One region of the Streptomyces sp. GDS52 genome, then DNA from elsewhere that is predicted to be linked to it. Evidence: riboswitches for the same ligand, from Rfam matches in the RefSeq annotation. Region 1 holds a riboswitch; each other region holds the start of a gene.
The links. A riboswitch is a leader RNA that binds a small molecule or an ion and turns the genes downstream of it on or off. The one in region 1 is predicted to bind cobalamin.
Positions count from the first base shown of each region.

Region 2: linked by a shared signal. The riboswitch ahead of ACTWJ9_RS03040 (FecCD family ABC transporter permease) and the one ahead of ACTWJ9_RS26365 (cobalamin biosynthesis protein) in region 1 are both predicted to bind cobalamin.
Region 3: linked by a shared signal. The riboswitch ahead of ACTWJ9_RS06340 (energy-coupling factor ABC transporter permease) and the one ahead of ACTWJ9_RS26365 (cobalamin biosynthesis protein) in region 1 are both predicted to bind cobalamin.
Region 4: linked by a shared signal. The riboswitch ahead of ACTWJ9_RS10260 (ribonucleoside-diphosphate reductase subunit alpha) and the one ahead of ACTWJ9_RS26365 (cobalamin biosynthesis protein) in region 1 are both predicted to bind cobalamin.

Region 1 is NZ_CM125966.1:5,782,096-5,787,874, reverse strand. It holds gene ACTWJ9_RS26375 (inorganic phosphate transporter) at 1-222, shown strand, start outside; gene ACTWJ9_RS26370 (hypothetical protein) at 254-475, shown strand; cobalamin riboswitch at 606-744, shown strand; gene ACTWJ9_RS26365 (cobalamin biosynthesis protein) at 870-1,850, shown strand; gene ACTWJ9_RS26360 (cobyric acid synthase) at 1,847-3,382, shown strand; gene cobN (cobaltochelatase subunit CobN) at 3,379-5,779, shown strand, end outside.
Region 2 is NZ_CM125966.1:634,501-640,279, forward strand. It holds gene ACTWJ9_RS03025 ((2Fe-2S) ferredoxin domain-containing protein) at 1-373, opposite strand, end outside; gene ACTWJ9_RS03030 (ABC transporter substrate-binding protein) at 380-1,426, opposite strand; gene ACTWJ9_RS03035 (ABC transporter ATP-binding protein) at 1,442-2,272, opposite strand; gene ACTWJ9_RS03040 (FecCD family ABC transporter permease) at 2,272-3,381, opposite strand; cobalamin riboswitch at 3,483-3,603, opposite strand; gene ACTWJ9_RS03045 (alpha/beta hydrolase) at 3,925-5,556, opposite strand.
Region 3 is NZ_CM125966.1:1,406,455-1,412,233, reverse strand. It holds gene cbiQ (cobalt ECF transporter T component CbiQ) at 1-615, opposite strand, end outside; gene ACTWJ9_RS06345 (energy-coupling factor ABC transporter substrate-binding protein) at 622-987, opposite strand; gene ACTWJ9_RS06340 (energy-coupling factor ABC transporter permease) at 984-1,739, opposite strand; cobalamin riboswitch at 1,770-1,978, opposite strand; gene ACTWJ9_RS06335 (ABC transporter substrate-binding protein) at 2,156-3,751, shown strand; gene ACTWJ9_RS06330 (ABC transporter permease) at 3,772-4,740, shown strand; gene ACTWJ9_RS06325 (ABC transporter permease) at 4,746-5,678, shown strand; gene ACTWJ9_RS06320 (ABC transporter ATP-binding protein) at 5,675-5,779, shown strand, end outside.
Region 4 is NZ_CM125966.1:2,295,418-2,301,196, reverse strand. It holds gene ACTWJ9_RS10270 (bifunctional albaflavenone monooxygenase/terpene synthase) at 1-1,272, shown strand, start outside; gene ACTWJ9_RS10265 (ribonucleotide-diphosphate reductase subunit beta) at 1,378-2,412, opposite strand; gene ACTWJ9_RS10260 (ribonucleoside-diphosphate reductase subunit alpha) at 2,412-4,805, opposite strand; cobalamin riboswitch at 4,931-5,125, opposite strand; gene ACTWJ9_RS10255 (GNAT family N-acetyltransferase) at 5,141-5,647, opposite strand; gene mctP (monocarboxylate uptake permease MctP) at 5,729-5,779, opposite strand, start outside.

The DNA.
Region 1 (5,779 bases):
GTCGCCTCCAGCGCGGCGATCTGGAAGATCTCCCGGCGGGAGGTCATCGACCACACCAACGTCAACGGCCACGATGAGGCCGACGGTTCAGCCGCCGCCGAGGAGTCGGCCGGCGTGGTGACCGCCGCCATGGCCGCGGTGACCCCGCCCCCGGCCGGCGAGCTCTCGGCCACCATCCCGGCCCCGGCCGCCGCCGACCCGCCCGCCAAGACCACCGTCTGACCGCGCCCCGGCACGAAGGAAGAAGAGCACCATGCAGATCGACTGGGCGGCCCTCGGTTCCGTCTTCGGCGTCAGCCTCGTGGTCACCGTGGCTCTGGTGGCCCTGTTCACCCTCGGCATCGTCGGCCTGTCCCGCCATGAGCAGGCCGTGGCCCAGGGCCAGTCCGCGGCCCTGGCGGTCGCCGGCGCCTACGCCTGCTTCGCGGCCTGCACGGCGGCGGTGGCGTACGGGATCTATCTGATCATGGCCTGATCAAGGTCGTCTCCGTCCGACGGGCGGTGCGGGGCTTCACGCCCCGCACCGCCCGTTCGCGTTCCCCCCACCCGAACCCCTCTGTGGGTCTCAGCACACTTCAGCCTCGCAGGTCAAAGGCAGGTTGACGGTTCTTCCGGACCGTGGTGGACTGCCGGATGCCAATGCGGCGGCAGGAGAGGAAGCCGGTGGAAGTCCGGCGCGGTCCCGCCACTGTCACCGGGGTGAACACCCCGGGAGCCAGGAACTCTCACCGCCGGTCTCGTCGAACCAGGGCGTGGACACCCTGAGTGAGGACATATCGCCATGCCCGGCTGCCCGTCGAGGTCGACCAGCGACGTTCCCCCCCGACTCGGGGCGGACCTGTCCACCGGATCCCCCACCGGCTGAACCCATGGGTGCCGATCGCGAGTTCGCGTACGGCGCCGCCGCCGGCCTCCTCGGCGACCTGCTCCTCGGCGATCCCCGCCGGGGACATCCGGTCGCCGCTTTCGGGCGGGCCGCGGCTGCCGTGGAACGGATGCTGTGGCGGGACGACCGCGGCCGGGGCGCGTTGCACACCGCCGTCTGCGTCGGCGGTGCCGTCGCGCTGGGGAGCCTTGCCGCCCGGTGCGTACGGTCCTCCCCCGCCGCCTCGGTCGCCCTGACCGGCGCCGCCACCTGGGCCGTCGTCGGCGGGACGTCGCTGGCCCGGGAAGCCCGTGCCATCGGACGGTCCCTGGAGACCGGGACCACCGAGGGCCTCGAGGCGGCGCGGGCCCGGCTGCCGCACCTGTGCGGGCGGGACCCGCAGGCGCTGGACGCCGACGGGATCGCCCGCGCGGTGGTGGAGTCCGTCGCCGAGAACACCTCCGACGCCGTGGTGGGCGCCCTGGTGTGGGGCGCCGTCGCCGGGGTGCCGGGACTGCTCGGGTTCCGGGCCGTCAACACCCTGGACGCCATGGTCGGCCACAAGTCGCCCCGTCACCGGCGCTACGGCTGGGCCTCCGCCCGCCTCGACGACGTCGCCGGGTGGCCCGGGGCGCGGCTGACCGCCGTACTCGCCGCGGTCGCCGGACCGGACCCGCAGGGCGCCCTGCGGGCGTGGCGCGCGGATGCCGCGAAGCACCCCAGCCCCAACGCCGGCCCCGTGGAGGCCTCCTTCGCGGGCGCGCTCGGCGTGCGGCTCGGCGGAACACTGTCCTACGCCGGACGGGTCGAACACCGGCCCGTCCTCAACGGCACCGGCCGTCCCGTGGCCGTGGCGGACATCGACCGGGCGGTACGGCTCTCACGGCGCGTCGGCTGGCTGACGCTCGGCGTCGGTGCCGCCGCGCGGATCGCCGGTACGCGGATCGCCGCCGCACGGATCGCAGGGAAGGGACACAGGTCATGAGCGGTGGGGGTCTGCTGGTCGCCGGTACCACCTCGGACGCCGGCAAGAGCGTGGTGACCGCCGGGATCTGCCGGTGGCTGGTACGGCAGGGCGTCAAGGTCGCGCCGTTCAAGGCACAGAACATGTCGCTGAACTCGTTCGTGACCCGCGAGGGCGCCGAGATCGGGCGGGCGCAGGCCATGCAGGCCCAGGCCTGCCGGGTCGAGCCGACCGCGCTGATGAACCCCGTGCTGCTCAAGCCGGGCGGGGAGCGGAGCAGCCAGGTGGTGCTGCTGGGCAAGGCGGTCGGCGAGATGAGCGCGCGCGGCTACCACGGCGGGCGGCAACAGCAACTGCTGGGCACGGTGCTGGACTGCCTCGCGCAGTTGCGGGGCACGTATGACGCGGTGATCTGTGAGGGGGCCGGCAGCCCGGCCGAGATCAACCTGCGGCGCACCGACATCGTGAACATGGGGATCGCCAGGAACGCCGGGCTCCCCGTCCTCGTCGTCGGCGACATCGATCGCGGCGGCGTCTTCGCCTCCTTCTTCGGCACCGTCGCCCTGCTCTCCCCCGAGGACCAGGCGCTGGTCGCCGGGTTCCTGGTGAACAAGTTCCGGGGCGACGTGTCGTTGCTGGAGCCGGGCCTCGACATGCTGCACGGCCTGACCGGGCGGCACACGTACGGCGTGCTGCCCTTCCGGCACGGGCTCGGTATCGACGAGGAGGACGGGTTGGCGGTGTCCCTGCGCGGCGCCGTGCGGGAGTCGGCCGTCGCCCCGCCGGTCGGCGAGGACGTGCTGCGGGTCGCCGTGTGCGCGGTGCCGCTGATGTCCAACTTCACGGACGTGGACGCGCTGGCCGCCGAACCGGGCGTCGTCGTGCGGTTCGTGGACCGGCCCGAGGAACTGGCCGACGCCGACCTCGTCGTCCTGCCCGGAACCCGCGGAACCGTGCGGGCCCTTCAGTGGCTGCACGAGCGGGGGCTGGCGGCCGCCCTGCGGCGGCGGGCCGCCGAAGGGCGGCCCGTGCTGGGGATCTGCGGGGGTTACCAGATCCTCGGCGAACACATCGAGGACGAGGTCGAAAGCCGCGCGGGGCACGTCGACGGGCTCGGACTGCTGCCCGTACGGGTGCGGTTCGCGCGGGAGAAGACGCTGACCCGGCCCACCGGGGAAGCCCTCGGCGAGCGGGTCGAGGGGTACGAGATCCACCACGGGGTCGCCGACGTACGGGGAGGCACGGCGTTCCTCTCCGATGACAGTGGACACGGCCTGGACGGCTGCCGGGTCGGCCAGACCTGGGGCACGCACTGGCACGGCTCACTGGAGTCCGACGGCTTCCGCCGGGCCTTCCTGCGCGAGGTGGCCGCCGCCGCGGGGCGCCGTTTCGTGCCGGCCCCCGACACCTCCTTCGCCGCGCTGCGCGAGGAGCAGCTCGACCGGCTCGGCGACCTGATCGAACAGCACGCGGACACGGACGCGCTCTGGCGGCTCATCGAGTCGGGCGCGCCGCAAGGACTGCCTTTCATTCCACCGGGAGCACCCGCATGAGCACAGTGTTGTTGTTGTCGACCGCCGACACGGACCTGCTGGCGGCCCGCGCCGCCACCGGCGTCTCCTACCGGATCGGCAACCCGACCCGCGTGGACGTGGCGGCCGGACTGCCCGCGCTGCTCGACGGCGCGGACCTCGCCGTCGTACGGCTGCTGGGCGGCAGACGCGCCTGGGAGGACGGGCTCGCGGCGCTCAGGGCGTCCGGCGTCCCGACGGTGCTGCTCGGCGGGGAGAGCGTGCCGGACGCGGAGCTCATGGCCGAGTCGTCGGTGCCCGCGGGCGTCGTGGCGGAGGCGCTGAAGTACCTGGTGGAGGGCGGCCCCGACAACCTGGCCGAGCTGGCCCGGTTCCTGTCGGACACCGTGCTGCTCACCGGCGAGGGCTTCGAGGAGCCGCGGAAGATGCCGGAGTACGGGGTGCACGGCTCCCGTACCGTCTCGCCGGACCGTCCGACCGTCGGCGTGCTCTTCTACCGCGCCCACGAGCTGAGCGGCAACACCGCCTTCGTGGACACGCTCTGCGACGCGATCGAGGCACACGGCGCCAACGCCCTTCCGGTGTACTGCGGTTCGCTGCGCGGCGCCGATCCCGGGCTGTACGAGATCCTCGGACGGGCGGACACCCTGGTCGCCACGGTGCTGGCGTCCGGCGGGACGCACGCCTCGCAGGCGTCCGCCGGCGGCGACGAGGAGGCCTGGGACATCGGGGCCCTGGCCGACCTGGACGTGCCGGTGCTGCAAGGGCTGTGCCTGACCTCGTCGCGCGCCGCCTGGGAGGAGTCGGACGCCGCCCTCTCCCCCATGGACGCGGCGATGCAGGTCGCCATCCCGGAGTTCGACGGACGGCTGATCACGGTCCCCTTCTCCTTCAAGGAGCAGGGCCCCGGGGACGTCCCGGTCTACGTGGCCGACCCCGAGCGGGCCGCACGCGTCGCCGGGATCGCCGTACGGCACGCCCGGCTGAAGCACCTGGACAACGCGGAGAAGAAGCTCGCGCTGATCTTCACCGCCTACCCGACCAAGCACTCCCGCGTCGGCAACGCGGTGGGGCTCGACACCCCCGCCTCGGCGGTACGGGTGCTGGACGCCCTGCGGGACGCCGGGTACGGGGTGCACGGGTACCCCGACAACGGCGACGAGTTGATCCACCGGCTCATCGAGGCGGGCGGCCACGACGTGGAGTGGCTGACGGAGGACCAGCTGGCCGCCGCGCCCGCGCGGGTGCCGCTCGCGGACTACCGGGCCTGGTTCGAGAAGCTGGACCCAAAGCTGCGGGACGCGATGACCGAGGCGTGGGGCGAACCTCCGGGTTCGCTGTACGTCGACGGCGAGGACATCGTGCTGGCCTCCCTCCAGTTCGGGAACGTCGTGGTGATGATCCAGCCGCCGCGCGGCTTCGGCGAGAACCCCATCGCCATCTACCACGACCCCGACATGCCGCCGTCGCACCACTACATGGCCGCCTACCGGTGGCTGGAAGCCGCGACATCGGAGGGGGGCTTCGGCGCCGACGCGCTCGTGCACATGGGCAAGCACGGCACCATGGAGTGGCTGCCGGGCAAGGGGCTGGGGCTGAGCGCGGGCTGCGCTCCGGACGCCGTCCTCGGCGACCTCCCGCTGATCTACCCGTTCATCGTCAACGACCCCGGCGAGGGCACCCAGGCCAAGCGGCGCGGGCACGCGACGGTGGTCGACCACCTCGTCCCGCCGATGGCCCGCGCCGACACCTACGGCGACCTGGCGAAGCTGGAGCAGCTCCTCGACGAGTACGCCCTGGTCTCCGACCTGGACCCGGACAAGGCCCCGGCGGTGCGGGCGCAGATCTGGACCCTGATCAAGGCCGCCGAACTCCACCACGACCTGCACGTGGACGACCAGCCGGACGACGACGACTTCGACTCGTTCGTCATGCACGTCGACGGCTATCTGTGCGAGATCAAGGACGTGCAGATCCGCGACGGACTGCACATCCTCGGCGGCGGCCCGGTCGGCGAGCCGCGCGTGAACCTCGTACTGGCGGTGCTGCGCGCCTCGCAGGTGTGGGGCGGACAGGCGAACGCGCTGCCGGGCCTGCGGGCCTCGCTGGCCGAGCACTTCGGGCTGGTGGAGAAGGAGTTGCTGGCCGAGCCCGGTGCCCCGCTGAAGGTGCCGGCCGAGCTGACGGACCTGGTGGACGGTCCGGCGCGGTCGGCCTCCGACGCGATCGACCTGCTGGAGCAGCTGTGCCGGCGGATCGCGGAGGGCATGGAGGAGCGCGGCTGGGCGGTCGAGCGGAGCGCGCCGCTGGTGCGCGAGGTGCTGGGCGCCGAACTCCCGGACGCGGTGGCGGTGGTGGAGTTCGCCTGCCGCGAGGTCGTCCCCCGGCTCGCCCGGACCACGGACGAGATCGGGCACA
Region 2 (5,779 bases), 5.1 Mb from region 1:
GGGGCGCGACGCCGGGGCCGCCGGCGTGCGCCCAGGCGACGATGTCCTCGATGGCGTCGGGGTCGTTGACCAGCCCCAGCCAGACGGGCCGGCCGCCGGCCGACCGGCCCGCCGCGGAGGGCTGGACGACGATGACGTTGGCCTGTTCACACAGGTCCAGGCAGGCGGACACCCGTGTCGGAACCGCCGCGCGCAGGCGCGCCGTCTGCGCCGCGTGGTCGACGCCGGGCACCTTGGAGCTGCCGCAGCAGCAGTCCCGGCACACGACGACCCGACAGGGCGCGGGAGCCTTCGGCGGGGCGGGCAGCGGAACGGGCGGCGGGGCCGTGGCCTGACCGGACGTCACTTCGACCGGATTCACGTCGACGGACATACGTCCTCACCCCTCTCCCCGGGGAGATCCGCCCCGGTCGAAGTCCCGCAGCTCTGCGGCGAGTGAGCTGACGGCCGCGGGGTTGCGCGGGCTCTCCACCAGGTCCACGTAGTCGAGGACGACGATCCGGTCGTTCTTGACGGCCGAGACCTGCGCGAGCGGCGGATAGGACGTCAGGAACTTCCGCTTCTGGTCGGCGCTGGTGTCCCCGTAGTCGTTGATCACGATCACCTCCGGGTCACGTTCGACGACGGTTTCCCAACCGACCGTCGTCCAGCTGTCCTCGAGGTCCTTCATGATGTGGTCACCGCCCGCCTTGGTGATGATGTCGTGCGGACCCGCGTACGCACCCGAGGTCAACGGCTTGTCCCGCCCGTCGTCGTAGAGGAAGACCCTCGGACGGTCCGCCCCCTTCGGCGCCTTCGCCTGCGCTTCGGCCACCTGCTCTCGGAACGTCGCGACGAGGGTGGTGGCACGGTCCTCGACGTCGAAGATCCTCCCCAGGTTCCGCAGGTCGGTGTAGAGAGCGTCGAGCGGCGACATCACGCCCCGTGCCTTCCCTCTCCCGTTGCGGCACGACTCACTCAGCAGATACGAGCCGACGCCCACCTCCTCCAACTCGGCGGGGGTGAAGCCGGTTCCCTCGCTGAAGCCGTAGTTCCAGCCGGCGAAGACCAGATCGGCGCGGGCGTCGAGGACCAGCTCCTTGTTGATCCGCTCCTTCGAGAGCCACTCGGTCTTTTGGTAGGCGTCCTTCCAGGGAACGGACGTGAGGTCGCCCTTGTCGTCGGGCATCACATAGCCCGCCATGTGCCCCTCGAGCCCGAGCGCGAACATGATCTCGGTGATGCCGACGTCGTTGGTGACCACGCGCCGGGGCGCCTTGTCGTAGGTCTTCTTCTCTCCGCAGTTCTCCACGGTCACCGGATAGTGGCCGTCACGGGCCGCGGAACCGTCCTTCTCCCCTTCCTGAGAGGTGACCTGCGCACCGCAGCCGGTGAGGAGCAGGGCTGTGGCGAGTGCGAGTGCGGCGGGGCGCACCGGGTGCGGCATGGTGGCGGTGACTCCTCAAGTAGCGGACTGAGCGGGCTGATCGAGCTGATCGGACCGGGCGGACCGAGCGGACCGAGCGGGCAGGAGGCGGTCGAAGAGCAGCTGTACGGCGCCGGTCTCCGGATGCGGGACGCGATGCGCCCGCACGCCGAAGACCTCGGCCAGCAGCTCGGGGGTGAGCACCTCGTGCGGAGCGCCGGAGGCGACGATCCGGCCGCCGTCGATGACATGGAGCAGATCGCAGTGGAGTGCGGCGAGGTTGAGGTCGTGCAGCGCGGTGAGCACCGTCAGCCCGCTGCCGCGCACCAGAGCGAGCAGTTCCAACTGCTGGGCGATGTCCAGGTGGTTGGTGGGTTCGTCGAGCACCAGCACCCGGGGGCGCTGGGCGAGCGCCCGGGCGATCAGGACCCGTTGCCGCTCGCCGCCGGAGAGGGTGAGGAAGCCGCGGTCGGCGAGGTGACCGGCGCCGACCCCCGCCAGCGCGGCCTCGCACGCCCCGCGGTCCTCCTCGGTGGTCCGGGCCGCCGACCGCTGATGCGGCAACCGCCCCATCGCCACGACCTCGGCGACCGTGAAGTCGAATTCGGTGACCGCCTCCTGGGGCAGTGCGGCCACCCGGCGGGCGCTTTCCCGCGCACTCATGGCGTACAGGTCCTCGCCGCCGAGCCGGACCGTACCGGCCGAGGGGCGCAGCGCCCGGTAGACACAGCGCAACAGGGTAGATTTCCCACTGCCGTTGGGCCCGACCAGCCCGACGAGCTGTCCCTCGGCCGCGCCCAGTGTGACCTCTTCCAGCAGCCGGGCGCCGTCGGCCTCGACGGTCAGTGCGTCGACGTCGACCTGCATCACATGCCCCCGAAGGTGTAGGAACGGCGGCGCATCAGCAGGACGAAGCACGGCACGCCGATGGCCGCGGTCAGTACGCCCACCGGCAGTTCGACCGGCGCGAGCACCACGCGGGACAGGATGTCCACCCAGATCAGCAGGACGGCTCCGGCGAGCGGTGCGACGGCCAGCAGCCGCCGGTGGTCGGCGCCGACGAGCATCCGCACGGCGTGCGGAACCATCAGTCCGACGAAGCCGATCGCCCCGCTCACCGCCACCACCGCCCCCGTGACGGCCGCGGAGACCAGGAACAGCTCCTTGCGCAGTCTCCCCGGGTCCACTCCCAGCGCGGCGGCCGTCTCGTCGCCCATGGCCAGGGCGTTCAGCCGACGCGCCGACCACCCGAGATGGACCAGGCCGCCGAGCACCGCCCCCGCGGCGATCGGAACGGAGGCCCAGTTGGCGCCGCCGAGGCTGCCGAGCAGCCACATCATCGCGGAACGGGCCGCCTCACCACGCTCGGCCACGAACACCATGAACGTGGTGACGGCCGAGAAGCCGTAGAACATCGCGGTGCCCGTCAGGACGAGCCGCAGCGGGCTCAGGCCGCGAGGGGTGCGGGCGATCGCGTACACCAGCACCATGGCCAGGAGCGCGGAGAGGAACGCCGCCGTGGACAGGGCCCAGACGCCGAGCGCGCCGAAGGCTCCGAAGATGAGCACGGCGTTGGCGCCCACGGCCGCGCCCGAGGAGATGCCCAGTACGTACGGGTCGGCGAGAGCGTTGCGGACCATGGCCTGCACGGCGACGCCGATGGCCGACAGTCCGGCCCCGACGATCGCGGCCAGCACGGCCCGGGGGAAGCGCAGCTCCCAGACAATGGTGTACGCCGGCACCTGGCCGGGGGTGATGGAGCCGCCCGTCAACCCGGCCCACAGATGGTGCAGCACCTCGCCCCAGGCGATCCCCGACGCCCCGATCCCCACCCCGCAGACGAGGGACAGGGGCAAGGCGGCGCCCAGGCCGATCAGGAGAAGGGGCAACGGCACGCGTCCGGGGGACCCGGTCCCGGCTCCGGTACGGGGCGTGCGGGCGGGCGTGGCAGGGTCGGTTCGGAGGGTGGTGGCCACGGACGGATCGCTTTCGCCTCAGGCCGTGCCCCTACGCAACACTAAGGAGCGGCCCCGGGCGCGGGCGCCCTGCGCAGCACCTCTCGCAGTCCACGGCGAATGACAGGAGCCTTCGCACCGCGGGTAATCGGGCTTGCGGGGCCTTGGAGTGGCTCCACCTACCGTTGCGGGTCAGCGCCGGAATTCGACCGGACTTCCCCCGCGGGGCATGTGCAGCTTAGCGCGCCCGCCGGAGCAGCCCCGCCGGTGGTGGCGGAGATCACCCCCACCGGCACTCCCACCGGGCCTCTGCACCTGCCCTGCTCAACGGCCTGGCAGGCCGCCGGCGGCCTGGCCCGGCGAGGAGCTGGACGCGTGCGGCCGGCTGACGCACGGCATCGGGAACCTCTGCGTCGGCACCGACCGTGAACCCGACCACGACGCACGCCGACTGGTCGCACTCCTCATCGCAGGACTGCACCAGGCCCCGGACCGAGATGGGTCCAGGGCCTGGCGCCCAGCGGCTCGGCGGGGAGCGGGGAGCGGCCGGGGCTCCCGGCCGGTTCAGGCGGCGGCGCCGGCCGTTCCGCCGCCGCCGGTGGCGACACCGCCGGCCGGCCTGGTCGCGGAGAAGGGAGGCGTGTCCTGCCGGCACGTCGTTCCGACCGGCGGGAGGGTGCCGTCGACGAGGTAGCGGCTCTCGTGCGCCGTGACGCAGCTGCTGGGGTTGATCAACGCGGTGTGCCCGTAGCCGTCGTTGGTGAGCAGGCGGGCGTTGGCCAGTTCCTCGACCATGGCCTGCGCGTTCGAGTAGGGAGTGGCGGGGTCGTAGGTGGTACCGACCACCAGGACGGGGTGTGCCGTCGGCTTGTCCCACGGACCGCGGTAGCGGTCGGCGGCGACCGCGGGCCAGGTGGCGCACCCCTCGGCGGCCCAGGTCCAGAAGCGTCCGGCGTCGCCCGCACGAGCGGCGGCGGCCTCCTCCATGGCGTGGTAGGCCCCGGGATCACGCGGGTTGGGACTGTCACTGCAGAGCACCGCGGCACCCTGCTCCTCGCCCAGGTACGGGTTCGGGTCCGGAACCGCCGGTGGGGGCGGGGGCGAGGCCGGCTCCGGGGCGCGGCCCCGCCACAGGTCCTGCAGCCGGCCGGCGAGGTCCGTCCACCCCGGGTGGACGACGTAGAGGCTGCTCACCGCGTCGGCGACCGTGCCGGCGTAGGTCCACGCGCCCACGGGCTGCTTCCGGAGCCGCTGCATCAGCTGGTCGAACTTGGTCCGGGTCGCCTTCGGGCCGCCGGCGGAGAAGGCGCAGTGGGCGGTGGTGGTGGACCCGCACAGGGCGAGGAACCGATCCAGGGTCGCCGCCGCGGTGCGGTCCGAGCCCATGCGCAGGAACGTCGTGAGCCGGGGGTCGGCGTCGGACGCGTGATGCGTCCAGGCCTGCGGGTCGATGTTGCTGTCGAGGACCATGGCTCGGACCTTGCCGGGGAAGAGGCCGGCGTAGGTGGCGCCCAGGATCGTGCCGTAGGAAATCCCCTGGTAGGTGAGGTGCGGCTCCCCCACCGCCCGGCGGAGCAGGTCGAGGTCGCGGGCGGTGTCGGTGGTCGACACATGGCGCAGCAGTTCGGGGTCACGCTGCTCACAGCGCCGGGCCAGGTCCTTGTACGCGGCGATGAAGGCCGCCCGCTCCTTCTCGTCCACCGGGAAGCCCGCCGGTTTGCCCGCGTTCCATTCGGCGGCTTCCTCGGGAGTCGCGAAACAGTTCACCGCGGTGCTGCTGCCGACTCCCCGGGGGTCCCAGCTGACGATGTCGAACCGCTCCCGCACCTCGCGCGGGAACTTCTCGTAGTTCTGCGGCATCTGCACGGTTCCGGGACCGCCGGGGCCGCCGGGGTTGAAGAAGAGGGTGCCGATGCGCCGGCCGGGGTCGGTCGCCTTCCGTTTGACGACCGCCAGCTCGAGGGTGCGGCCACCCGGTCTGCCGTGGTCCAGCGGCACCTTCGCGGTCGCGCAGTCGAACTCGCTGCCCCGGACGCAGGGGCTCCAGTCCAGTCGAGGGACGGGCACCGAAGGTGCGGGGGCACCGCCGGCCACGGCGAGGTCCTGGCCGGCCAGTACGGTCGAGCAGGTCACCAGCGCGGTGACGAACGCGGCATGACGTCTGCGGACCGCTGTGAATCGGCGTATGAGGGGCATGGGCATACTCCGTTCGTGGGTTCTCCGTGGCTGAACGCCCCGGGCCGCCGACGCCCTGGCCGCGTGCGCGTCCGGGTCCACCACACAGCGGTCCGTCGGTGCGCGCTCGGCGATACAGCCGAATGGCCCAGCCCTCGCGCCCCGGCCCGGCGCACGGTGGTAAGCGGCGCCATCCGGGCGGGCCGGCGGCCCACCCGTCGGGGGTGGATCGGTGAGCCGCCGG
Region 3 (5,779 bases), 4.4 Mb from region 1:
GGCGAGCCCCGTCTGCAGCCGCGCCGCCCGGTCGAAGGACCGGACGAACGCGGTCGCGCCGAGCCCGCCCAGCGAACGCCAGGTCGCCGCCCGGGTGGTGTGCCCGAGCCGGGCCGCCTGAGCGTCCCCGATCCGGCGCACCGAGTCGAGCAGCAGGAAACTCATCCGGTACGTCACCAGCGCCACGTCCACCAGGGGAGCGGGCACCCCGGCCCGTACCAGGCGCGGCAGCAGATCGGACATCGGCGTGGTGAAGGCGAACAGCAGCACGCCCAGGGAGGCCGCCGAGGTGCGCAGCAGCAACTCCCCGGCGCGCAACGGCCCGCCGTCGGCCCAGGCCACGAACCCGCCCGGCCCGCCCACCTGCACCAGCAGTGTGAGCGCCCCGGTCACGCAGAAGCTCAGCGGCACCCGGTAGGCACGCCACAACCGCCGCCCCGGCACCCCCGCCGGGCCCAGCAGCACCGCGAGAGCGGTCAGCAGCACCAGGGCCGCGCCCGGCCAGGGCGGCAGCGAGATCGCCAGCACGGTGAGCCCCAGCCCGAGCACGGCCTTGTCCACGGGATGACGGCGGCGCCAGCGGCTGCTGTGCGCCGCCGCGTCGATCGGCAGCACGGGGGATCAGGCCCCGCTTCCGGCGGGGGCCGCGTCGTCGACGTCCGCCGCGGTGGTGGAGGTCCCCCGCTCCCGTTCCGCCCCCTGCCGGCGCCCCCGCCGCAGCCCGAAGTAGTACGCGAGCACGCCCGCGCCGATCGCCGCCTGGAGGGCGAACAGCGCCGACTCGATCTCCCCGGACGGCGGTTCGTACAGCGGCGAGAACCACGGCTCGTAGTCCGGGTCGATCTCGGTGATCGCGACCTCCGCCTCCGCGTCGGCGCCCGCGAACGGCTCCTCCTTGTGATCGCCGAGCCCGAACACCAGCGGCACCACGGCGAGCACGGCCACCAGAAGCAGCAACAGGGAGTTGATCTTCGCGTTCCGGCTCATCGGGCCACCGCCTCGCCCGTGCCCGCGCCTGCGTCCGTATCCGTGCCCGTGCCCGTGCTTGAGCCCGTGCCCGCCGACTTCTTCCCGAGCCCCGCCACCAGCACCCCGAGCCGGGTCAGTTCGCCCCTGCTGGACTGCACCAGCAGGCGCATCACCAGCACCGTCAGCAGCCCCTCGCTCACCGCGAGCGGAATCTGCGTGACGGCGAAGACGGAGCCGAACTTGCCCAGCGCGCCCAGGAATCCGCTCCCCGGGTCGGGAAAGGCGAGCGCCAGCTGCACACTCGTCACGCAGTACGTCGACAGGTCGGCGACGAACGCGCCGCAGAACACCGCCACCATCAGCGGCGCCCCGGACCGCCGCACCAGCCGGTAGACCCCGTATCCCGCCCACGGACCGACGACCGCCATCGAGAAGACGTTGGCGCCGAGCGTGGTCAGCCCGCCGTGGGCGAGCAACAGGGCCTGGAACAGCAGGGTGATGGTGCCCAGCACCGCCATGACCGGCGGCCGGAACAGGATGGCGCCCAGCCCGGTACCGGTGGGATGGGAGCAACTCCCGGTCACCGAGGGCAGTTTCAGCGCGGACAGGACGAAGGTGAACGCTCCCGACGCGCCCAGCAGCAGCGTGCTCTCGGGATGTTCCCTGACCTCACGGGTGAGCGTCCGGGCTCCGTGGACGACGAACGGCGCCGACGCGACGCCCCAGGCGACCGCGTGCGCCGGCGGTAGAAAACCCTCGGCTATGTGCATGACTCGGCAGACCCTCTCCAGCACCTCGTGGATGGTTGACGCGCCTTGGCCGGTCTCCTGGCTGACGGGTACCACCGCCCGTGCTCCGCCTTCCCGGGTCCGAGGTGGACCCAGTGGCTGCCGTTCGGTCCTGTCGGGGGACAGGGCCTGGGGCCGGAGCCGGACTTCCCGATCACAGTGGCGAGGGCCGCACCGGTATCGCACCGGATTTCCCGTTCACCAAGGCGTGGCGACCCTAGACCCCGTTCCGGGCCGCTGACAAGCACTTCCGGGGGGCGCGCGGACGGCGCCCGGCGGCGCGCGCCCGGCGGACCCGGTCCGCCGAAGCGCGGGAATGAGGGGAGGGGGTGCTGGGCAGAACCCTGCTGCAACTAATATGCAACAACGAGATCCGGGCAGCAAAGGTGTGGAATTCGATGACGACCCGACGAATAAAGGGTGCCGCCGTCGCGGCGACCATGGCCGCCGCGGTCGCCGCGTGCTCGGCCCCCGGCGGCGGCACGGACGGCGCCGCGAGCGGCGGGTCCGCCGACTCCGTGGTGATCGGGGTCCCCTCCGAACCGGACACGCTGAGCCCCCTGCTCGGCTACGGCAAGGACGGCAACTCCAAGATCTTCGACGGGCTGCTCGCCCGGGACGCCGACCTGGAGCTCGAGCCCGCCCTCGCCAAGGCGCTCCCCGAGATCACCGACGACGGCCGCACCTACACCTACACCCTGCGCCCGGACGTGAAGTTCAGCGACGGCGAACCCCTCACCGCCGAAGACGTGGTCTACACGTACGAGACGGTCCTCGACGACAAGACCAACAACACCGCCAAGAGCGAACTGGACGCTGTCAAGGAGATCCGCGCCGACGGCGACGACAAGGTCGTCTTCACCCTCAAGTACCCCTACGCGGCCTTCCCGGCCCGCACCGTCCTGCCCATCGTCCCCGAACACGTCGCGGGCGAGCAGGACCCCAACACCGGCGTCTTCAACACCGCGCCGATCGGCACCGGACCGTACCTCCTCACCGGCTGGAGCAAGGGCGAGAAGCTCACCTTCAAGGCGAACCCCGACTACTGGGGCGGCGCACCGAAGGTGAAGAAGCTCACCATGGCGATCATCGCCGACGACGACGTCCGCGCCACCCGGCTGCGCTCCGGCGACCTCGACGGCGCGACCCTCCCGCCCAACCTCGCCGCCACCTTCAAGAACGACGACGGCCGCAAGACCTACCAGGCCACCACCTACGACTTCCGCGCCGTCACCCTCCCCACCGGGAACAAGATCACCGGCGACACCACGATCCGCCGCGCCCTCGACCTCGCCGTGGACCGCCAGGCCATGGTCGACAAGATCCTCGACGGCGCCGGCCGCCCCGCCTACGGGCCGCTGCCCCTCGACGACCCCTGGTACGCCAAGGATGTCGAACGCCCCCAGGACCTCGCCGAGGCCAAGAAGACCCTCGACCGCGACGGCTGGAAGACCGGCACGGACGGCATCCGCGCCAAGGACGGCACCCGCGCCGCCTTCACCCTCTTCTACCCCTCCGGCGACAAGGTCCGCCAGGACCACGCCCTCGCCTACGCCTCCGACGCCAAGAAGGCCGGCATCGACGTCAAGGTCGAGGGCGCCACCTGGGAGGTCATCGAACCCCGCATGGGCAAGGACGCCGTCCTCGCCGGCTTCGGCAGCACCGGCGACCCCGACTTCGGCCTCTACACCCTGCTCCACTCCTCCCTCGCCGGCGACGGCTTCAACAACATGCCCCACTACGACGACCCCGCCGTCGACGAGGCCCTCGAAACCGGCCGCCGCGCCCAGAACCCCGACGACCGCAAGGCCGCCTACGACGACCTCCAGCGCGCACTCGTCAAGAACCCCGGCTACACCTTCCTCACCCACATCGACCACCTCTACGTCCTCGACGACCGCTGGGGCGACCTCACCACCCAGGTCGAACCGCACGAGCACGGCTTCGCCAGCGGCCCCTGGTGGAACGCCGAGGACTGGCAGCCCAAGAATTGAAGACCCTGCCCTGGACGGCGATGGGACACCTCGTGGCACGGCGGGCCCTGCTCGCCGTGCCCGTCCTCCTCGTCGTCACCTTCGGTGCCTTCGCCCTCGCCGCCGCCTCCCCGTTCGACCCCGTCAAGGCCTACGCCGGAACCGCCGCCCTCGGCGCCGACCAGGAAACCCTGGACCGGCTCCGCGACAACCTCGGCGTGGACCGGCCCTTCGCCGTCCGCTGGTGGGAGTGGTTGACCTCCGCCCTCACCGGCGACCTCGGCCACTCCAGCGTGATGCGGCAGCCGGTGGCCGAGGCGATCGGCGAACGGCTGGTCTGGTCGACCCTGCTGTGCACCGTCGCGTTCGCCGTCGCCGTCCTCCTCGGCACCCTGCTCGGCGTCCTCGCCGCCCGCCGCCCCGGCTCGCTCGTCGACCGCACGGTCACCTCCCTCGCCTACTCCCTGGAAGCCGCGCCGGTCTTCTGGATCGCCCTGCTCGCCGTCTGGATGTTCGCCCTCCACCTCGACGTCCTCCCGGCCGGCGGCCTCACCGACACCGGCAGCGAACACGTCACCGCAGGCCAGGTCACCAGCCACCTGATCCTGCCCGCCGGCGTCCTAGCCGTCTCCCAGCTGCCCTGGTTCACCCTCTACGTCCGCCAGGGCGTCGGCGACGCCCTGGCCGAGGACCCCGTGCGCGGCGCCCGCGCCCGCGGCCTCGCCGAACGCACCGTCCTGCTCGGCCACGCCCTGCGCTCCGGACTGCTGCCGGTGCTCACCCTCATCGGCTCCCGCGTCCCCGAACTCATCACCGGCGCCCTCCTGGTGGAGACCGTCTTCAGCTGGCCCGGCATCGCCGCCGCCACCGTCGAGGCGGCCACCGCCGTCGACTTCCCCCTCCTGGCCGCCCTGACGACCCTCGCCACCGCCGCCGTCCTCGCCGGAAACCTCCTCGCCGACCTCCTGTACGGACTGATCGACCCGAGGGTCAAGCTGGAGGAGATGTGATCCCCATGGCTGACACCACCGCGGAGAAGGCCGACGCGACCACCCCCACGGCCGACGCGACCACCCCCACGGCCGCCGCGGCCGCCTGGCGCTCGCACGGCACCACCCGCCGCTCCACCCACACCCTGCGCCTGCGCGTCTCCGCCACCCTGGTCGCCCTCACCGCCCTCGCGGTGCTGCTCGTCCCCCCACTGGTCCAGCTCGACCAGCAGGCCGTCGACCTCGCCTCGAAACTCCTCCCACCCAGCTGGTCCCACCCCTTCGGCACCGACGACGTCGGCCGCGACCTGCTGCTGCGCTGCGTCTACGGCCTGCGCGTCTCCCTGCTCGTCGGCGTCGTGGCCGCGCTCACCGCCACCGTCATCGGCACCGCCGTCGGAGCCACCGCCGGAGCCCTCGGCGGCTGGGTCGACCGCCTCGTCATGCGCCTGGTCGACACCATCGCCTCCGTCCCGCACCTGCTGCTCGGCATCTTCATCGTCGCCCTGTTCCGCCCCGGCGTCTGGCCCGTGGTGATCTCGGTCGCCCTCACCCACTGGCTGTCCACCGCCCGCATCGTCCGCGCCGAGGTCCTCTCCCTGCGCTCCCGCCCCTACATCGACGCCGCCGTCTCCGGCGGCGCCTCCCGCCTGCGGGTCGCGCTGCGGCACCTGCTGCCCGGAGTGCTGCCCCAGGCCGGCCTCGCCGCCGTCCTGATGATCCCGCACGCCATGTGGCACGAGTCGGCGCTGTCCTTCCTCGGCCTCGGCCTGCCCACCCACACCGCCAGCCTCGGCACCCTCATCCAGGGCGCCCGTGGCTCCCTGCTCGCCGGCCACTGGTGGCCCACCCTCTTCCCCGGCCTGTTCCTGATCATCCCCACCCTCGCCATCGCCGGACTCGCCGGAGTCTGGCGGGAGCGGATCAACCCCCGCCGCCGATCGGAGCTGACGCTATGACCGAGCGACCTCCCGTGCTGTCGGTCCGCGGACTGTCGGTCCGCTTCCTGGTACCCGGCGGCGGCCGCATCGCCGCCGTCACCGACGCCCACTTCGACGTC
Region 4 (5,779 bases), 3.5 Mb from region 1:
AAACTGGTCCGCGATCCGCTGGCCTTCATGGCGCAGCTGCGCGACCACGGCGACATCGTGCGACTGAAGCTCGGCCCCAAGACGGTGTACGCCGTCACCACGCCCGCCCTCACCGGGGCGCTGGCGCTCGATCCCGACTACATCATCTCCGGCCCCCTGTGGGAGTCCCTGGAGGGCCTGCTCGGCAAGGAGGGCGTGGCCACGGCCAACGGCCCGCTGCACCGGCGCCAGCGGCGCATCATCCAGCCCGCCTTCAAGCTCGACGCCATCCCCGCCTACGGCCCGATCATGGAGGAGGAGGTCCACGCGCTGACCGAACGCTGGGCGACGGGGGAGACGGTCGACTGCACCTCCGAGTCGTTCCGGATCGCCGTGCGCGTCGCGGCGCGCTGTCTGCTGCGCGGTGAGTACATGGACGAGCGGGCGGAGCGGCTGTGCGCCGCGCTCGCCACCGTCTTCCGCGGCATGTACCGGCGGATGGTGGTGCCGCTCGGCCCGCTGTACAAGCTGCCGCTGCCGGCCAATCGCGCATTCAACCGGGCCCTGGCCGATTTGCACCGCGTGGTCGACGAGATCGTCGCCGAGCGCCGTGCGTCCGGTCAGAAGCCGGACGATCTGCTGACGGCATTGCTGACGGCGAAGGACGACAACGGCGACCCGATCGGGGAGCAGGAGATCCACGACCAGGTGGTCGCGATACTCACTCCCGGCAGTGAGACGATCGCCTCCACGATCATGTGGCTGCTTCAGGCGCTCGCCGCGCATCCGGAACACGGGGACAGGGTGCGAAACGAAGTCCTCGACGTCACCGGTGGGCGTCCGGTGGCATTCGAGGACGTCCGCAAGCTCGCCCACACCAACAATGTCGTCGTCGAGGCCATGCGTTTACGGCCGGCCGTCTGGATATTGACGCGCAGGGCGGTCGCCGACAAGGAACTCGGTGGCTATCGCATTCCGGCCGGGGCGGACATCATCTACAGTCCGTACGCGATCCAGCGCGATCCGAAGTCGTACGAGCGCCACCTGGAGTTCGATCCCGACCGCTGGCTCCCGGAGCGGGTGAAGGACATTCCGAAGTACGCCATGAGGCCGTTCAGCGTCGGCAACCGGAAGTGCCCGAGCGATCACTTCTCGATGGCCCAGCTGACCCTGGTCACGGCCGCGCTGGCGACGCGGTACCGCTTCGAGCAGGTGTCCGGCTCCGACGACGCCCCCCACGTCGGCATCACTCTGCGGCCGAACCGGCTGCTGCTGAGGCCGGTCGCGCGCTGAACCGTCCCGCCGGCAGGTGGTCGGGGCCGTGGCCGTGTTCATGGTCCGGCCCGTTCTCGCCGGCAGGTGCCGGGCGATCAGGGCGCCCGTTCTGTTCGGAGTTCTTCAGAAGTCCTCGTCCAGGTCGACCGTGCCCTCCACGGCGACCTGGTACGCGGACGGACGCCGCTCGAAGAAGTTCGTGAGCTCCTGGACGCCCTGCAGTTCCATGAAGGAGAACGGGTTGTCCGAGCCGTACACCGGCGCGAAGCCCAGACGGACGAGACGCTGGTCGGCGACGCACTCCAGGTACTGCCGCATCGACTCGGTGTTCATGCCCGGCAGCCCGTCACCGCACAGGTCGCGCCCGAACTGCAGTTCCGCCTCGACCGCTTCGCGCAGCATGTCCGTCACCTGCTGCTGAAGCTCGTCGTCGAACAGGTCCGGCTCCTCCTTGCGCACGGTGTCGACCACGTCGAAGGCGAAGGACATGTGCATCGTCTCGTCCCGGAACACCCAGTTGGTGCCCGTCGCGAGACCGTGCAGCAGGCCCCGGCTGCGGAACCAGTACACGTAGGCGAACGCCCCGTAGAAGAACAGGCCCTCGATGCAGGCGGCGAAGCAGATCAGGTTGAGCAGGAAACGGCGGCGGTCGGCCCGCGTCTCCAGCCGGTCGAGCTTCTCCACCGAGTCCATCCACCTGAAGCAGAACTCGGCCTTCTCCCGGATGGAGGGGATGTTCTCCACCGCGGCGAAGGCGGCGGCGCGGTCCTCCGGGGCGGGCAGATAGGTGTCCAGCAGGGTCAGATAGAACTGGACGTGCACCGCCTCCTCGAACAGCTGCCGGGAGAGATACAGCCGTGCTTCCGGGGAGTTGATGTGCTTGTAGAGGGTGAGCACCAGGTTGTTCGCCACGATCGAGTCGCCGGTGGCGAAGAAGGCCACCAGCCGCCCGATCAGGTGCTGTTCTTCCGGACTGAGCTTCGCCAGGTCGGCGACGTCCGAGTGGAGGTCGACCTCCTCCACGTGCCAGGTGTTCTTGATGGCGTCCCGGTAGCGCTCGTAGAAGTCGGGGTAGCGCATGGGGCGCAGGGTGAGTTCGAAGCCCGGGTCGAGGAGGTTCTGGGACCGGGCGGTGGCGGTGGCGGCGGTGGTGGACATCACTGGCAGGCCTCGCAGGACTCGGGGTTCTCAAGGGAGCAGGCGACCGCTTCGGGGCCGGGCGCCGGCTGCCGGACGGGGGCTTGTGCTTGCGTGTGCGCCTGGCCCTGGGCCGCGCGGGCGATGCGGGTCGCGGGGCGCGAGCGCAGGTAGTACGTGGTCTTCAGGCCCCGCTTCCAGGCGTAGGCGTACATCGAGGAGAGCTTGCCGATGGTCGGCGTCTCCAGGAACAGGTTCAGCGACTGCGACTGGTCCAGGAACGGGGTGCGGTCGGCGGCCATGTCGATCAGCGAGCGCTGCGGGATCTCCCACGCGGTGCGGTACAGACCGCGCACCTCCTCGGGGATCCAGGTGACGTCCTGCACCGAGCCACCCGCCTCGCGCAGCGCCTCACGGGTCCGCGCGTCCCAGACGCCCAGCCGCTTCAGGTCGTCCACCAGGTACGAGTTGACCTGGAGGAACTCGCCGGACAGCGTCTCGCGCTTGAACAGGTTGGACACCTGCGGCTCGATGCACTCGTACACACCCGCGATCGACGCGATGGTGGCGGTCGGCGCGATCGCCAGGAGCAGCGAGTTGCGCAGGCCGCTCGTGGCCATGCGCGCGCGCAGCGCGGCCCACCGCTCGGGCCAGGCCGCCTCCACGCCGTAGTGGTCGGGGTGCAGGACGCCCCGGGCCGTACGCGTCTTCTCCCAGGCCGGCAGGGGGCCGTGGGCCTCGGCGAGGCCGGCGGACGTCTCGTACGCGGCGAGCATGATCCGCTCGGCGATACGGGTCGAGAGGGCCTTCGCCCCGGGGGAGTCGAAGGGCAGCCGGAGCTGGAAGAAGACGTCCTGGAGGCCCATCACGCCCAGCCCCACCGGGCGCCAGCGGGCGTTGGAACGGCGCGCCTGCTCGGTCGGGTAGAAGTTGATGTCGACGACCCGGTCCAGGAAGGTGACGGCGGTGCGGACGGTGGCGTCCAGCCGCTCCCAGTCGAGGGCGCCGTTCGCCCGGTCGACGAACGCGCCGAGGTTGACCGACCCCAGGTTGCAGACCGCCGTCTCCCCGTCACTGGTGACCTCGAGGATCTCCGTGCACAGGTTGGACGAGTGGACGACGTGGCCCGGCTCGGCGGTCTGGTTGGCGGTGCGGTTGGCGGCGTCCTTGAAGGTCATCCAGCCGTTGCCGGTCTGGGCGAGGGTGCGCATCATGCGTCCGTACAGCTCCCGCGCGGGGAGCGTCTTCGTCGCCAGACCCGCCGCCTCGGCGGCCCGGTAGGCCGCGTCGAACTCCTCGCCCCACAGGTCGACCAGGTCCGGGACGTCGGACGGGGAGAACAGCGACCACGGCGCGTCGGCGTTCACCCGGCGCATGAACTCGTCCGGCACCCAGTGCGCGAGGTTCAGGTTGTGCGTACGGCGGGCGTCCTCACCGGTGTTGTCGCGCAGCTCCAGGAACTCCTCGACGTCCGAGTGCCAGGTCTCCAGGTAGACCGCTGCCGCGCCCTTGCGCCGGCCGCCCTGGTTCACGGCGGCGACCGAGGCGTCCAGGGTCTTCAGGAACGGGACGATGCCGTTGGAGTGCCCGTTGGTACCGCGGATCAGCGAACCGCGGGAGCGGACCCGGGAGTAGGCCAGGCCGATGCCGCCGGCGTGCTTGGAGAGGCGGGCCACCTGGTGGTAGCGGTCGTAGAGGGAGTCCAGCTCGTCCTTGGGGGAGTCGAGGAGGTAGCAGGACGACATCTGGGGGTGCCGGGTGCCGGAGTTGAACAGGGTGGGGGAGGAGGGCAGGTACTCCAGGCGGCTCATCAGGCCGTACAGCGCGGCGACCTCGTCCACCGAGCGGGCGCTGTCGTCCTCGGCGAGGCCGGCGGCGACCCGCAGCAGGAAGTGCTGCGGTGTCTCGACGACCTTGCGGGTGACCGGGTGCCGCAGCAGATAGCGGCTGTGCAGGGTGCGCAGGCCGAAGTAGCCGAAACGGTCGTCCGCGCCGGGGTCGATCAGCGCGTCGAGACGGGCCGCGTGCAGCAGGACGAACTCGGCGGTCCGGTCCGCGACGAGGCCCTCGCGGTGACCCGTCGAGATCGAGGAGGTGAACGACGTGACCCCCTGCGAGGCGGCCTCGGCGCGGATGCCGAGCGTCAGCAGCCGCGCGGCGAGCCGGGAGTAGGCGGGGTCCTCGGAGATGAGCCCGGCCGCCGCCTCGGTGGCCAGCTCCCGCAGCTCGGTCCCGTCCGCACGGGCGGACCGGCCGCGCAGCGCGGCGGCGGCGACCCGTCCGGGGTCGGCGTCGGAGAGGTCGGCGGTCAGCCCGGTCAGGGTCCGCAGCAGCGCGGCACCGGGGCCCTCGCTCACGTCGCTCACGTCGGTCAGGTCGACCGCTGAAGCAGGATCGGCTGGCGCGATGGTCACGTGGGGCTCTCCCTCGCTCGGCACGGGGCCTCGCAGAGGGGAGGGGGCAGCACACGGGCACGCGCACGCGCCACGCGTCCACCGGCCCATTCCACGAGGCCCGGACGTCAGGCACCCGGACCGGACGGCCGGGCGCACTGTCGGCAGGTCCTCGGACTGAAGCCCGTGCGGGCACGCGAAAAATGCGGAAAACGCAAGAAACGCGGACACGCACAAGTACACCGTTGCGGGACAGTTCCGGATTCGCACCGGATTCCCCTGCGGCGACAGCAAGCATGAGCATACATCTTGTGCCGGACGGCGCCAGCGGGCCCATATGTTGTGTCGCGGTGGGGTCAGAACGCCAATGTGCAGGAGAGAAGGTCGATGTCGTCCAGGTGCGGAACCGGGTTCCAGTCACGCTCGGGGGCGCGGACGAAGCCGAGACGTTCGTAGATGCGGTGGGCGGAGTGCATCATCCGCTGGGTCGACAGCGCGATCCCCTCACACCCCGGTGTGGCCCGCGCCCGGTCGACACAGGTGCGGACGAGGGCCTCCCCCACTCCGCGGCCCCGGGCCGCACGGGCGACCACGAGCATCCGGATCTCGGCCTCGCCGGGCCCGGCCAGGTCGGCCATGGGCCCGCCGTCCGGAACGAACGTCACCCCGCCGATCACCCGGCCGCCGTCCACGGCGACCAGCACCTCGGCGGCGGCGGCCCGCTTGGCGACGTCCCTGAGCTCGCCGAGGTACGGGTCGTTCTCCCCGAAGTCGAGCAGACCGTCCTCCAGATAGGTCTGTGCGGTGATCTCACCCAGTGTCTTGTACTCGTCGGGCTGCACCGGCCGAATCATGATGTCCATGGCGCGAGTGTGCCCGACGGGCAGGGCAGCGGGCCGCCGATTTTTTCCGGCGGCCCGCTGCCCCGAGCGCGCTGTACGGCGTCAGTGGGCGCTGCCCGCCGTGGCCGGCGGGAGCTCCACCTCGACGCCGGG